One region of the Ruegeria sp. AP11 genome, then DNA from elsewhere that is predicted to be linked to it. Evidence: riboswitches for the same ligand, from Rfam matches in the RefSeq annotation. Region 1 holds a riboswitch; each other region holds the start of a gene.
The links. Region 1 has a riboswitch for cobalamin ahead of ACR3E4_RS10950 (hypothetical protein). Riboswitches for the same ligand answer to the same signal wherever they lie in the genome.

Region 2: linked by a shared signal. The riboswitch ahead of ACR3E4_RS19995 (metal ABC transporter ATP-binding protein) and the one ahead of ACR3E4_RS10950 (hypothetical protein) in region 1 are both predicted to bind cobalamin.
Region 3: linked by a shared signal. The riboswitch ahead of ACR3E4_RS02480 (DUF1636 family protein) and the one ahead of ACR3E4_RS10950 (hypothetical protein) in region 1 are both predicted to bind cobalamin.

Annotation. Positions count from the first base shown of each region.
Region 1 covers NZ_JBQFJB010000001.1:2,152,635-2,157,058, forward strand. Annotated here, with positions in the region: gene ACR3E4_RS10940 (DNA polymerase III subunit gamma/tau) at 1-1,009, opposite strand, end outside; gene ACR3E4_RS10945 (protein-tyrosine phosphatase family protein) at 1,176-1,679, shown strand; gene ACR3E4_RS10950 (hypothetical protein) at 1,681-2,088, opposite strand; cobalamin riboswitch at 2,178-2,403, opposite strand; gene ACR3E4_RS10955 (alpha/beta hydrolase family protein) at 2,532-3,389, shown strand; gene rsgA (ribosome small subunit-dependent GTPase A) at 3,409-4,424, opposite strand, start outside.
Region 2 covers NZ_JBQFJB010000002.1:448,249-452,672, forward strand. Annotated here, with positions in the region: gene ACR3E4_RS19985 (metal ABC transporter substrate-binding protein) at 1-768, opposite strand, end outside; gene ACR3E4_RS19990 (metal ABC transporter permease) at 765-1,667, opposite strand; gene ACR3E4_RS19995 (metal ABC transporter ATP-binding protein) at 1,660-2,412, opposite strand; cobalamin riboswitch at 2,750-2,973, opposite strand; gene ACR3E4_RS20000 (universal stress protein) at 3,170-3,574, opposite strand; gene ACR3E4_RS20005 (TRAP transporter large permease) at 3,588-4,424, opposite strand, start outside.
Region 3 covers NZ_JBQFJB010000001.1:463,808-468,231, forward strand. Annotated here, with positions in the region: gene ACR3E4_RS02465 (FecCD family ABC transporter permease) at 1-669, opposite strand, end outside; gene ACR3E4_RS02470 (ABC transporter substrate-binding protein) at 673-1,608, opposite strand; gene ACR3E4_RS02475 (ABC transporter ATP-binding protein) at 1,621-2,400, opposite strand; gene ACR3E4_RS02480 (DUF1636 family protein) at 2,397-2,804, opposite strand; cobalamin riboswitch at 2,906-3,103, opposite strand; gene ACR3E4_RS02485 (AraC family transcriptional regulator) at 3,434-4,424, opposite strand, start outside.

The DNA of each region.
Region 1 (4,424 bases):
CACGCATCGGCAAGGCCTCGGCCATTTGCTGGCCACGGGCGCGTTCGTCGGGCGATACCGTCGGATCTTCGGCGGCATCCGGGGTGATCTTGACCACCGAGACCCAATGGGTGATCTCGGCCAGATCGCGCAATACCGCCAGCGGGTCGGCGCCTTCGGCATATTGGGCGCTCAGCTCTGTCAGTGCTCCGGCTGCATCGCCGCGCAGGATCATGTCGATCAGGTCGAGAACCCTGCCGCGATCCGCCAGACCCAGCATCGCGCGCACCTGATCGGCGCTGGTCTCGCCTGCCCCGTGGCTGATTGCCTGATCTAGCAGCGAGGTCGCATCACGGGCCGAGCCCTCGGCGGCGCGGGTGATCAGCGCCAACGCGTCCTCGGCGATCTGCGCGCTTTCGGCATCGGCAATCTTGCGCAGCAGGCCGATCATGACTTCGGGCTCGATCCGGCGTAGATCGAAGCGCTGACAGCGGGACAGGACGGTGACCGGGACCTTGCGGATCTCGGTGGTGGCAAAGATGAACTTCACGTGCTCGGGCGGTTCCTCAAGCGTCTTGAGCAGCGCGTTGAAAGCGCTGGTCGAGAGCATGTGGACCTCGTCGATGATGTAGATCTTATAGCGCGCGCTGGCGGCGCGATAGCGAACGCTGTCGATGATCTCGCGGATGTCATTGACGCCGGTGCGGCTGGCGGCGTCCATCTCCATCACATCGACATGGCGGCCTTCCATGATGGCGACGCAATGTTCACACTGGCCGCAGGGTTCCGTGGTGGGTTTGCCTTCGCCATCGGGGCCGATGCAGTTCATGCCCTTGGCGATGATCCGGGCGGTGGTGGTTTTGCCGGTGCCGCGGATGCCGGTCATGATGAAGGCCTGCGCGATCCGGTCCGCCTCGAACGCATTTTTCAGCGTGCGGACCATGGCGTCCTGACCGACCAGATCGGCAAAGGTTTCCGGGCGGTATTTGCGGGCAAGCACCTGATAGGCGGGGCTGGGCGTGTCGGTCATGTCTGCTTTCGCGGATTCGAGTTCTGCCGCAGCGTAGAGGCCGCCGCTGCCCGCGTCCACCGCCCGCCCGGATGATTTTCATTTTGGAAAGCGACCCGATGCGGCTTACACTGGTCGGACAGATTTCAAAGACCAGTTTTTATAGGTTTGTTTGATGGGGGGTTTTATGTCGCAACTGGTGATATACGCCTTGCAGGTTGGCGGGGGCACGCTGGCCCTGACGTCGATGCCGGGGCGCGGAGGGGATTATGACGGCGATCTGGACCTGATCGCGGGCTGGAAGCCGGGTCTGGTCCTGTCGATGACCACCGAAGTTGAGATGCTGCAGGATGGCGCGCGCAATTTCGGGACCGACATACAGGCCCGGGCGAGCCGCTGGGTCCATCTTCCGATCGAGGATTTCGGCGCCCCGCCCGAAGCTGTCGAGGAGCGTTGGCCGCAGGTCAGCGCGGCCGCCCGGCAGGCCCTGTCCGGCGGAGGCCGGGTTCTGGTGCATTGCCGAGGCGGTTGCGGCCGCTCGGGTATGGTTGTGCTGCGTCTGATGGTCGAATGCGGCGAGCGTCCCGAAACAGCGCTGGAGCGTCTGCGGGCGCTGCGCCCCTGCGCGGTCGAAACCGACGGACAGATGGCCTGGGCCGCTACGCCGGCCCGGGTCCCGTTGCAACGTTAGATCAGGCGCAGGCCATATGCTGCGGCTCGGCCTGAGGGCGCGGGGCCAGCACCGACGCTTCAAGCATGGCGCAGGGCGGGTTCGCCAGCAGCCCTGCGGGTAGGGTGGCGAATGAGGTGCCGAACATCATGTCCGCATAACCGTCCAGCATCTCGGTCTCGATCCCGGGAACGGTTCCGCAGAACACGCGCACCTGATCAGGGCAGGCGCGAAAACGGGCGGTGCAGCCTTCCGCGCAATGGGTCAGTTCGCTGCTGCCTTCCACCTGAAACTCGGATGTGGTCACTGGCCGCGCGGTCGAGACGGCCTGCGTCAGCGCCCGCGCCATACGCGCCAGAGCCGGGCAGGGTTTGCCGGTCCGTTGGCACACGGTCGCCGCGAATTCATGTGTGTCGGTCTTCCAGATCATAGATGCGCCCTCCGCGCGCAGGGCGAGGGCGTGAAACAGGTAGGACGGCGCTGTGACGTCAGGACCTGCCCGGACACCCCGCCCGAGATTCAGTTTCGATTCCGATGGCAGGTCTCCTGACTTGCGGGTCGTCGCTTTGCCGACCTTCCCAGCCATATGGCCAGTGGTCTTCCGGCATTGCTCACCGCTTACAGTTGCGGGGGCAGTCGCGGATTTGGTTCGTTCCGGCAGCTTCCGGTCAGAACCGCACCGTGTTCCCTTTTCATCCCGGCCCCGGATTGGGGGCGCGAGAACCATCACGCCATCGCTAGCGGTTCGCCGCATTCCGAGTCAAGCGGATTGAAAGTCGCAGGCTGACCTTTGGTCCAGCCACGTCAACCTTGACTTGGTATTGATCAAATGAACTGATCAGTTCAGGTGATGCGCGACGCCAAGAGGTTCACATGCTGGACACGCAACAGACCATCATGACAGAGGATTTCCGGTTTCCCGCCGGACCCGCGATGCTGTCCGCCCGTCTGTACCTGCCCGCGTCTCAGCCGGAAACGGTGGTGGTGATCAACGGCGCCACCGGCGTGCCCCGCGATTATTACCAGCATTTCGCGCGCTGGCTGGTGGCGGAACGCGGCATGGCCTGCCTGACATATGACTACCGGGATTTCGGCCATTCACTGACCGGGGCGCAAAAGGCGTCGACAGTGACGATGGCGGACTGGGCGCTGGTCGACATCCCCGCCGCGCGGGCGGAGATGCGGCGGCGTTTTCCGGGTGCTCAACTGTGGAGCATTGGCCACTCGCTCGGATCTATGTTGGGGCCGGTGCAATCGGATATCGAGCAGATCGACCGGATGATCTGTGTCTGTTCGGGCCTGGTGACGCTCGGGGATCATCCGTGGCTCTATCGCGCGCTGGCGGCGTTGTTCTGGTATGGCCATGCGCCATTGATGGTCCGGGCGCTGGGATATCTGCCGGGCAAGGCGGTCGGTTTTGGCGAAGACCTGCCCGCGCCGGTCTATTGGCAGTGGCGCAAATGGTGCACCGCGCCCGAAAGCTATCTGCCCGAGATCGGAGAGACACTGCCACAGGCGCGCTGGGCCACTGCAGGCGGACGCGTCGATCTGTTTGCCTTTGCTGATGACCAGATGGTGCCGCCCGAAGCCGTATGGCGGCTTGCCGATCTCTATGGCCCGAAGGCCTGCCGTCACCTTTTGTCACCGCAGGAGTTCGGGTTGCCGAAGGTCGGGCATATCGGTGCCTTTGCCCGACGCAACGCGGCTGTCTGGCCCCGCCTGATTGATTGAACAGACGGGACCAGTTGTGTCACAGCCCCTTGCGGGACTTTTTCTGCTGCATGACGCCGCGCACCATTTTCCCGAACGCTTTGTCCCGCGCGCGGGACTGGGCGATGGTTTCCGAGTTGCGCTGATCCTCGCGTCGCAACTTGCGCCATCGTTCCAGCCGCGATGGATCGAGCACACCGCTCTGGACCGCGGCCTGAACCGCACAGCCGGGTTCGGTGTCGTGCTGGCAGTCCGAGAACCGGCAGCCTTGGTTGAGCTTGATGAGGTCCGAGAAAACCTCATCCACCCCGTCCTGCGCATCCAGCAAACGCAAAGCGCGCATGCCCGGTGTGTCGATCAGCCAGCCACCGTTGCGCATCTGGTGCAAGGCCCGTGCCGTCGTGGTGTGACGGCCCCGCGCGTCATCCTCGCGAATGCCTGCCGTGGCTTGATCCTGCCCGGTCATGGCATTGGCCAGCGTGGTCTTGCCAACACCAGACGACCCGACCAATGCGCCGGTCTGACCCTTTGGGCACCACGCAAGAACCTGTTCGATCTGCGTTGGGTCCAGCGCATTGATCGCCAGCACCGTCAGAAACGGATCGATGGCCTGCGCTTGTTGCACAAAGGATTCTGGCGCGTCAGAGGTATCGGCCTTGGTCAGAACAACCACCGGATAGCACCCGGCCTGATGCGCCAATGCCAGATAACGCTCCAGCCTGGGCAGGCTGAATTCGGCATTGCACGAACTGACGATGAACAGCACATCGACATTTGCGGCGATCAGTTGTGCCGAGGCACCTGTGCCCGCGGCCCGGCGCTGCAGCAGGCTGCGCCGGGCCAGCAGGTGCCGCACGCTGGCGTCATCGTCCGTAAGAACCCAATCGCCGACCGCATATTCGCCGGTCGGGTGGTCGGGGCTGAGTAACGGGACTTCGCCCTTCGGGCCAAGCCCGATCAGCCGGTCACGGTGAACGGCGCTAATGCGAAACGGGGTGTATGTGGGTTTGGCCGCGTGTTGTGCGGCAAAGTGAGAGGACCATCCAAGATCCGATA
Region 2 (4,424 bases), on a different contig from region 1:
CTCGATCCCGGTTTCATCCGAAATCTGCTTTACCAGTGCCGGGCTGGTGATGTTTTCAACAAACAGGGCAGCGACCTTTTCGTCGCGTAGCTGTGTGATCAGCGTGGCAAGTTCTTGCGCCGAAGGTTCGGCTTCGGTGTCGATCCCGACCGGCGCGATAAAGTTCAGGCCGTAGGCATCCGCCAGATACCCGAACGCATCATGCGCCGTTACGACTGTGCGGCGATCAGCTGGCAGTTCGGCCAGTTTCGCTTTGGTCTCGCTGTCCAGCTTTGTCAGCTCGGCAATATAGGCCTCGGCATTGGCGGCGAAGTCATCTGCGCGATCCGGCATCGCCTCGGACATCACGGCGGTAATGTTCTGGACATAGATCACGCCATTGGTCAGCGCATTCCAGGCGTGGGGGTCGATTGCGCCGTCAACCTTGACGGGGATGACGCCTTCGGTGGTGACGAATACCGAAGCTTCTGTTCCGGATTCGGCGATCAAGGTATCCGACCAGGTTTCGAAACCCAGACCATTGACGAAGATCAGATCTGCCTGAGCCACCGCTTTCGCGTCTTCAACGGAAGGCTGATAGACATGAGCATCGGCATCGGGGCCAACGATGGTGGTGACATTCGCATGGTCACCCACGACCTGTTCGACCATATCGCCCAGGATCGAGAAGCTGGCGACGATGTTCAACTCGTCCGCAGCGGCGGGCAGGCTGGACAGCGCAAGAAAGGCCGAAGCCAACCCGGCGGAGATGGATTTGCAAAAGGTCATTGAGGTCTCTCTTCTGCTGAGGATTGTGACAAGGAGGCGTTTGTTTGGTCGGACGGCTTGCGCAGTCGCCCGCCGAATCCGAGGGGTCCCAAGAGGGCCGAGATCATGAAGAACGCGCCGGCGGTCAGCACGATGGCAGGGCCGGAAGGTGTTGCGGGGAACAGATAGGACAAGGTCAGCCCGACCCAGCAGCTTCCCAGTGCAAACAGAAAGCCAAGGCCCAGTTGTCCGGTGATGGTGCTGGACCAGTATCGCGCCGATGTCGCGGGCAGGATCATCAGGCCCACAGCCATCAATGTGCCCAGAGTCTTGAATGCAGCGAGCAGGTTCAAAACCAGCAACAACATAAAGGCCTGTTCGATAAGCCATGGGCGTTTCGTCTGGGCCTCGAAGAACACGGGATCGCAAGTGCTGACGATCAGCGGTCGCAGAAGCACAGCAAAAGACATCAGCGTGAATGTCGCGACAGACCCGACCAGGATCATCGAGGCATCGTCGATCCCCAGGATCGACCCGAACAGAAAGCTCTTGAGTGGCACCGCAGAGCCCGCGGCCGACAGGATGAATATACCGACCGCCAGGGCGATCAGATAAAGTGAGGCCAGGCTGGCATCGCTGCGCAGGATTGTTTTGCGGGCCAGAAACGCCGTCAGGATGGCCACGCCGACCCCGGCGATCAGCCCTCCGATCAGCAGCGAAAAGACCGACAGCCCCGCTGTCACGAAGCCGATGACAACGCCGGGCGTGATGGCATGGGCCATGGCCTCTCCGGCAAGCGACAAGCGGCGCAGAACCAGAAAGGCCCCAACCGGAGCGACAGATGCGGACAGCACCGTGGTTGCCACGAAGGCACGGCGCATGAAGGCGAAGCTCCACATCTCAGATAGGATATCAAGCATGACTGCCTCCGGACTGCACGCCTCGGAACATCCAGGACACTTGGCTTGCGGAAAGATAATTCTGCGCGACAAGGCGGTCAGGCGTCAGAACCGTGTCAACCGGCCCATAGCTTGCAGTCTCACCGCCCAGCAGCAGCGCATGGCTGCAATGGTCAAGAACCGAAGAAAGATCATGCACGACAAGAACCACCGCACGCCCTTCCTCGCGCCAGCGATCGATCAGCGTCAGCAGATGAGCCTCGGTGCTCTGATCGACGGCGGCAAAAGGCTCATCCAACAAGATCATGGGCGCGTCCTGCATGATCACACGGGCAAACAGTGCACGCTGCAACTGGCCCCCCGACAACGTGTGCAGCGACCGGTCTGCAATGTTCAGGACCCCGGCTGCATCCAGCGCCGCATCAACCCGCGCCTTGGTGTCACGATCCAGACGTCCGCGCAGGCCGAACCCTTTCCAGGCCCCCATCGCCGCCAGATCGCGGACCCGGATTGGGAAACGCCGGTCAAACTCGGTCATCTGCGCAAGATACCCGATCTCGCGCGGTGTTCCGCCGGGCCAAGTCAGTTTGCCCGCCAATGGGTCCATCAGGCCCATCAACATCTTTATAAACGTGCTTTTGCCCGAGCCATTGGCACCCAGCACGGCCAGCGTCGACCCGCGCTCGATATCCATCGACAGGCCACGAAACAGCGTAAGTCCCGGGTACCCGAGCGCCAGATTGCGGATTTCCAGCACCGCCGACATCAAAGCACCGCCAGAATGCAAAGCCAGAGGATTGCGGCCGCAATCAGGGCGCAACCGATCAAGGATGCGATGCTCATATTCGTCAGACAGAACCCGCGCATTTTCAGCGATCGCCCGCCGGAGTCACCGCGGCTCATGACGTGCACGCTTTCGGTTGTACCAAATACGCGATGCGGTTTTGGCCAGAGCGGCCATTTGGGTCTAGCCCATGATGTTGAGTATCGATTGTCCGACGCATCGCCGCCTCCGCTGAGACGGGGTCGTGGCAGAACGATGATGTAGGTCAGCGGCTAGCGCTTCAAACATTTATCTCTCCCTCCGGGACACCCCGCCCGGTTCAGTTAATATTCGGATGGCAGGTCTCCTGACTTGCGGATCATCGCTACCCCGAACCTTCCCAGGCTTCCCCGCTTCGGGGGCCCAGTGGTTTTTTCGGGGTCGCTCTCCGCTTACAGTTGCGGGGGCAGTCACGGAATTGGTGGCCTAGATCGGCACCGCACCGCGTTCCCATTTCATCTCGCCGACTCAATGCCGTTGAGAACCATCGCAGGCAGATAACGTTGCGCGCATAAAATGGTCAAGGATCAAAATGGCGGTAAGGATTGAATGTCTGTTACAATCGCGGGTGTCTCTGGGCTGGTGCCAATGACGCTGTCGCATTCGCGAGATGAAGTGCCTTAAACTACCACTTGGGGCGCCGCAGAAACGCGACGCCCCAAATAATGTCACATCTGAGGTTAACGCCTCGGTGTTCAGGTTAGCGAAGGACCACCACGCTGCAGTTGGCATGCCGCACAACACGCGCAGCCGTGGAGCCGAGAAACAGATCTGAAAACCCCGGGCGGTGCGAGAAGACTACAACGCAATCGGGTTTGTGCTTCTTCTGCCAGCTCAGAATCGTGTTGGTGGAATGACCTGCGACCACATGGATCTCAACCTCTTCCGAGCCAAGTTCTTTGCGCAGGTCGTCCGAGACCCCATCAATGCTCTTCTGCATCTGGTCTTCAGGGAAGTACGAGCCGATGTAAGACGGCAACTCTTCCAGAATGGACAACACGGAAATCCGACCACCTTCGTTCAGCAGTTTTTGTGCTGCAGCAATTGCGGGGCCGTATTCCGAACCATGTCCTGGCGCGACGGGAACAAGTATGTGATTGAACATCTGATTTAGCCTTCTACTTCAGCGCGTTGGGCAACCAGGTTGCGATTTCCGGGAAGATAAAGATCAACGTGAGGCCGACGAACTGCAACACCACGAAGGGGCCAACCGAGTTGTAGACATCGCCCATGCTGACGTCCTTGGGCAGCACCCCTTTGATCCAGAACAGAACGAAACCGAACGGTGGTGTGAGATAGGCGATCTGGATGTTCACGATGAACAGCGCGCCGAACCACAGTTTGTCGATCCCCAGCTCATCCACGATCGGAATGAACAGCGGAGTGCACAACAGGATAATGGCCCAGTCGTCCATCACCATGCCCAAAATCAGGATGATCAGCATCATCATCAGCAGGATGCCGGTCGCCCCGCCAGGCATGGACAGAACCAGGTTCGTCAACAGATCCTGACTGCCCAGCGTGTTGAACACATTAAGGTAGATCGTGGCACCGATCAGGATCCATAGACCCATACCGCTGAGCTTGACCGTGGAAACCAGAGATTCAACCAGAACCTCTTTGGTCAGTTTGCCATAGATGAAGTTGATGATGAATGCGCCTGCGGCACCAAAGGCTGCCGCTTCGGCCGGGGTGGCGATGCCGCCCCAGATGACACCCAGCACAACAACGATCAGCAGAGCGAAGGGCCAGATGCTCAGCACAGCGCCAACTTTTTCCCGCGCTGTAAACTTCTGATCTGCGGGCAGGGCAGGGCCCAGCTCTGGCTGAATACGGCAACGGACGCCGATATAGATCGTGTAGAACGTCGCCAGCATGAGGCCCGGCATCAAACCGGCCATGAACAAATCACCGATCGAGACCTTGGCCAGCAGACCGTAGAAGATGAACGGAAC
Region 3 (4,424 bases), 1.7 Mb from region 1:
AGGCAGCAGGATTGCCAGCGGATAGATCAGATGTGACCATTGCGCCAGGCCCAGCCCGCCCAGCATCCAGAACACAACGGTATGGGTGGCGCGTGGATCACCCAGAAAGATCAGGATGTTCGCGCCCGCCATGATGATGAAAGAAATCGCCACACCCGTCAGAACCAGCCGGTCCGCACTGGTGGCTGACGCAAAGCTCGAAACACCCAAGACGAGCGCTGTAGCGCATAATGCCCCAACAAAAGCCAGCAACGGTACAGTCAGGAGACCCAGAAACAGCCCGGTATGTAGCAATGCGAGGATCGCGCCAAAGGCCCCGCCAGACGAAATGCCCAGCAGATGCGGGTCCGCCAAGGGATTGCGCGTCACCGCCTGAAGTGATGCTCCGACCGCAGCCAACCCTGCCCCGACCATTGCCGCCAGCAGGGCACGGGGAAAGCGGATATCCCAGACAATCGCCGATTTGCCTTTTGACCAAGTAACGTCGATCTGGCCGGGGGCAAGTTTATCAAGAACCACCCCCCAAACCGTGCCGGCGGGGATGGGCACCGCGCCGACACTCACAGCAAAGGTCACCGAAACAGCAAACAGAAGGATCACCAGCGAAACAGAGGCAGGCAAGTGCCAACGTCTTCTGGGTCGGGATGTGCTGACTGCTTCGGTGTACATAGATCAGTTGCTCCAGAAGGCCGAGGCGAGGGTCTTGATCGCCTCGATGTTGCGGGGCCCGGGGGTTGCCTCGACATATTCCAGCGTCACGAACCGATCATTCTTGACCGCGTCAATATCAGCAAATGCCGGGTTCGACATCATGAACTCGCGCTTTTGCTCTGCAGTCACATTGCCGTAGTTCACGATCACGATCATTTCCGGGTTGCGCTCGACGACTTCTTCCCAGGTCACCGTGGCCCAGCTCTTCTCGAAGTCGTCCAGAACATTGCGCCCGCCTGCGGCTTCGATCAGGGCGGTGGGCATGGCATAGCGTCCCGCGGTAAAGGGAGTGTCCTCGCCGCTGTCATAGACAAATACACGCAGCGGTTCGTCACCGGCATCCAGATCGGCGTTGAAATCTGCAAGCTCTGCCTTGTAGCCGTCCACCAGCTCTTGCGCCTGATCCTCGACAGCAAAGATGCGGCCCAGATTCAGCAGATCGGTATACATGTCATCCATGCTGGCCTTGTCTTTTTCACCGATATGGATGCAGCTTTCGGTCAACTCATAGACGTCGATGTCAAACGCGGCCAGGGTTTCGGGCGTGACTTCGCCACCAACCTTCATGCCATAGTTCCAACCGGCAAAGAAGAAATCGGCATCCGCCCCGATCAATACTTCCTTGCTGGGGTATTTCGAAGACAACTCGGGTAGTTGCTCGACTCCTTCGCGCATCTTCTCATCCAGTGTTTTCCAACCAGAGATACCGGTATAGCCCACCATGTGGTCCGCCAGTCCCAGCACCAACATCATTTCGGTCAGGTTGACGTCGTTGGAAATCGCTGCTGTCGGGACTTCGTCAAAGGTAACGGTACGGTTGCAGCTTCGTACCGTGGTTTCTGCCAGTGCCAGGCTTGCTGTACAGGACAGCCCCAATGCCAGGTGGAGTAGTTTCATTCAGGTGATCCTTTAGTTCAGTTGGAAAGAGAAGTGATTGTTCTGACTGCGGCTCAGCTGTTCCAGCCGGGCCGAGACACGAAATGCACCCGACACGAGGTCTTCGGTCAGGACATCCTGCGGGGGGCCGAACACCAGCGACTGGCCATTCTGCATTACCAGAATGTCGTCACAGAACGTGGCCGCCATGTTGAGGTCATGTAGCGACACGACAACGGTGATGTGGAGGTCGCGCACAAGTTCAAGCAGCTCTAGCTGATAATGGATATCGAGGTGGTTGATTGGCTCATCCAGAACCAGCAGCCGCGGCGCTTGCGCCAGGGCACGGGCCATCATCACCCGTTGGCGTTCACCGCCCGACAGGGTGCCGATCTGCCGGTCGCGCAGATGTATCAGCTTGGTTTGGCGCAGCACGTTCTCGATGACCTCGGCACAGTGCTGGCCGGGTGTTGAAAAGCTCTGGCGATGTGGCAAGCGGCCCAATGCCACCACGTCGCGCACCGTCAGGGCAAAGTCATTGGGTTGCTCTTGCAAAACCGCTGCAACCGTTTGGGCAGCGGTCTTCGGCGGCATGGTCCAGATATCTTCACCATCAATCCTGACCGTACCGCTGGACGGCCGATGATACCGATAGAGCGTGCGCAATAACGAGGACTTCCCCGCCCCGTTCGGTCCGACGATCCCCAAAATGCGCCCGGCCTTCAGATGAAAGTTGATTGGATGCAAAATCAGCGGCACCCTGGCCGAGGGCCTCCAACTTACGTTCTCGACATACAGCTCCGCGGCGTTCATTGAACAGGCTCCGCGCTGCGCTCAAGGGCGATGATGCTGGCCGGAACCCGTGCCAGTGTGGATTTGCGCAGCTTGCCTGGTCTGTCGACAGAGCTGCTCCACCCGTCATGTAGATGGGCATAGCGCCGGGCGAATTCGATCAGATCATCGACATCGGTGTCCGGGTCAATATCGCCAAACAAATATGTCGCCTTGTGCGAGCCGTGATAAGCCACCGTGCAGGGTCGATCACATCCCGCCATACAGGCCACGCCCGAGATTTCGAAATCTTCGGGAATTGCGTCCTTGGCGTTTTCAAAAGCCTTTCGCAGCCGGGCGATCAGCTCATAACCAGGCTGGCAGGTTTTGCCCTTGTGTCGGCAAGAGATGCAAACGGTAATTCTGTGTGTGGCAGCCCGGCCCATGTCGCCCTCCGCAAAGTTGCGGGGTTGATTGCGAGCCAGCCATGTTTACGGCTACAGCCGAGTGTTCCATCGTGGTCTCCTTCCGAGGCACCCCGCCCGGGTTGAGTTGCGTTACGATGGCAGGTCTCCTGACTTGCGGGTCGTCGCTTCTCCGATCCTTCCCAGCCTCTCCGGGCCAGTGGCATCATCGGGTCGCTCGCCGCTTACAGTTGCGGGGGCAGTCACGGAATTGGCCAAAGCCGCACCGTATTCCCTGTGTTGGAATCACTTACTCCAACTCCATCAAAGTGAGCGATATCAGCAGATTCGTGGATGCGTCAATCGTGGAATGAGAAACACGTTGCAACACCGAATGTTGTCTTCCATTTCCTTCTGAACGAATACTTTCAGCCGATCGCTCATTCTAAAGACAAGAACCAACAAGTTGCAGCGGTTCATCTGGGTATAAAACGGTCATTCGGGGCACTATGCAGCAATTGTCACCTTGGCTCACAACCGACCAGCGCCCATGCGGCAATGCCTTTGCGGCTGTGGTCAGAAATCGGCACTCGGAATGGCACGCCGATAAAGAAGGCTTTCATTGCCGCCCGGGCAATTCAGATCGGAGGATATTTGATCAAGTTGTGCGGTTAACCTCTTGGTTTGGACATCCGCTCGGATGACGGAGAGCGCCCGAAACGCCGACCAAAGGCTCGCGTGAAATGGGCATGGTCACTGTAGCCTGCGAGCATGGCGATCTCTGACAGGGGGGCCTCGGTCTCCAGGATCAGTGCGCGCGCCCGGTCCAGTCTCACACGATCGAGCAAAATACGGTAGGACAGGCCTTCAGCGTCGAGCCAGCGTTGCAGCGTGCGCCGGGCGACACCGACCATTCGCGCGGCACCGTCGATGTCCGTGTGACCGTCAATCAGGCGTAGCGTGATGACAGCGGCAAGGCGGTCGATGTCGCATTCCTGTCGCCGCAATTTGATTTCCGCGAGAATGTCGCGCGAACTGAGCCGAAGCGCTTGCCTCCCCCTGGACCCCAGCGCGGGACGGGACCAAAGCGCAGCCGATGGGAACGCGATCCCGTCGACAGCTGAATTGAAGTGCCAGGGAATACCTGTAGCGTCTTCGCGCAACGCCGCCTCCAAGCCGGTCCCTGCGGTGCGTGTTTCCATATGCGAAGGCTTCCAATCCGGGCCACAATAGGCCCGCGCTACCTTTGCCATTACGGGCAGAATATGGTCGGCGTGCTGTGTCGCGCCCGCACCTGTAACGGCCGTCTGCCGATAGCTCCACACCACGAGATCGCCTCGTCGGTGCTCAAGTGAAAGTTCCCCGCCGATCTGATGCAGGACGATGCAGCGGGACAACCGCGAGATGGCTCCCGCGAAGGTTGGCGCCTGTAGCGAATAATTCACCCAAAGACCGTACTCGCCGGGCTGCATAGCATTTCCCACACGCAAACCCAGAATTGGATCGCCCGTCAGCCGCGCTGCGCCGTCGAACAGCCTGATAACTGCTCCCAGAGGCACCTGATGCGCCCGGTCATCGACAAGCACGAGCGGCAAGCCTGCGCCCCGAAAGGCGCGTTCGACCGCCTTTGATCCGCTTTGCGCCTCAAGCAGATCCGGCAGC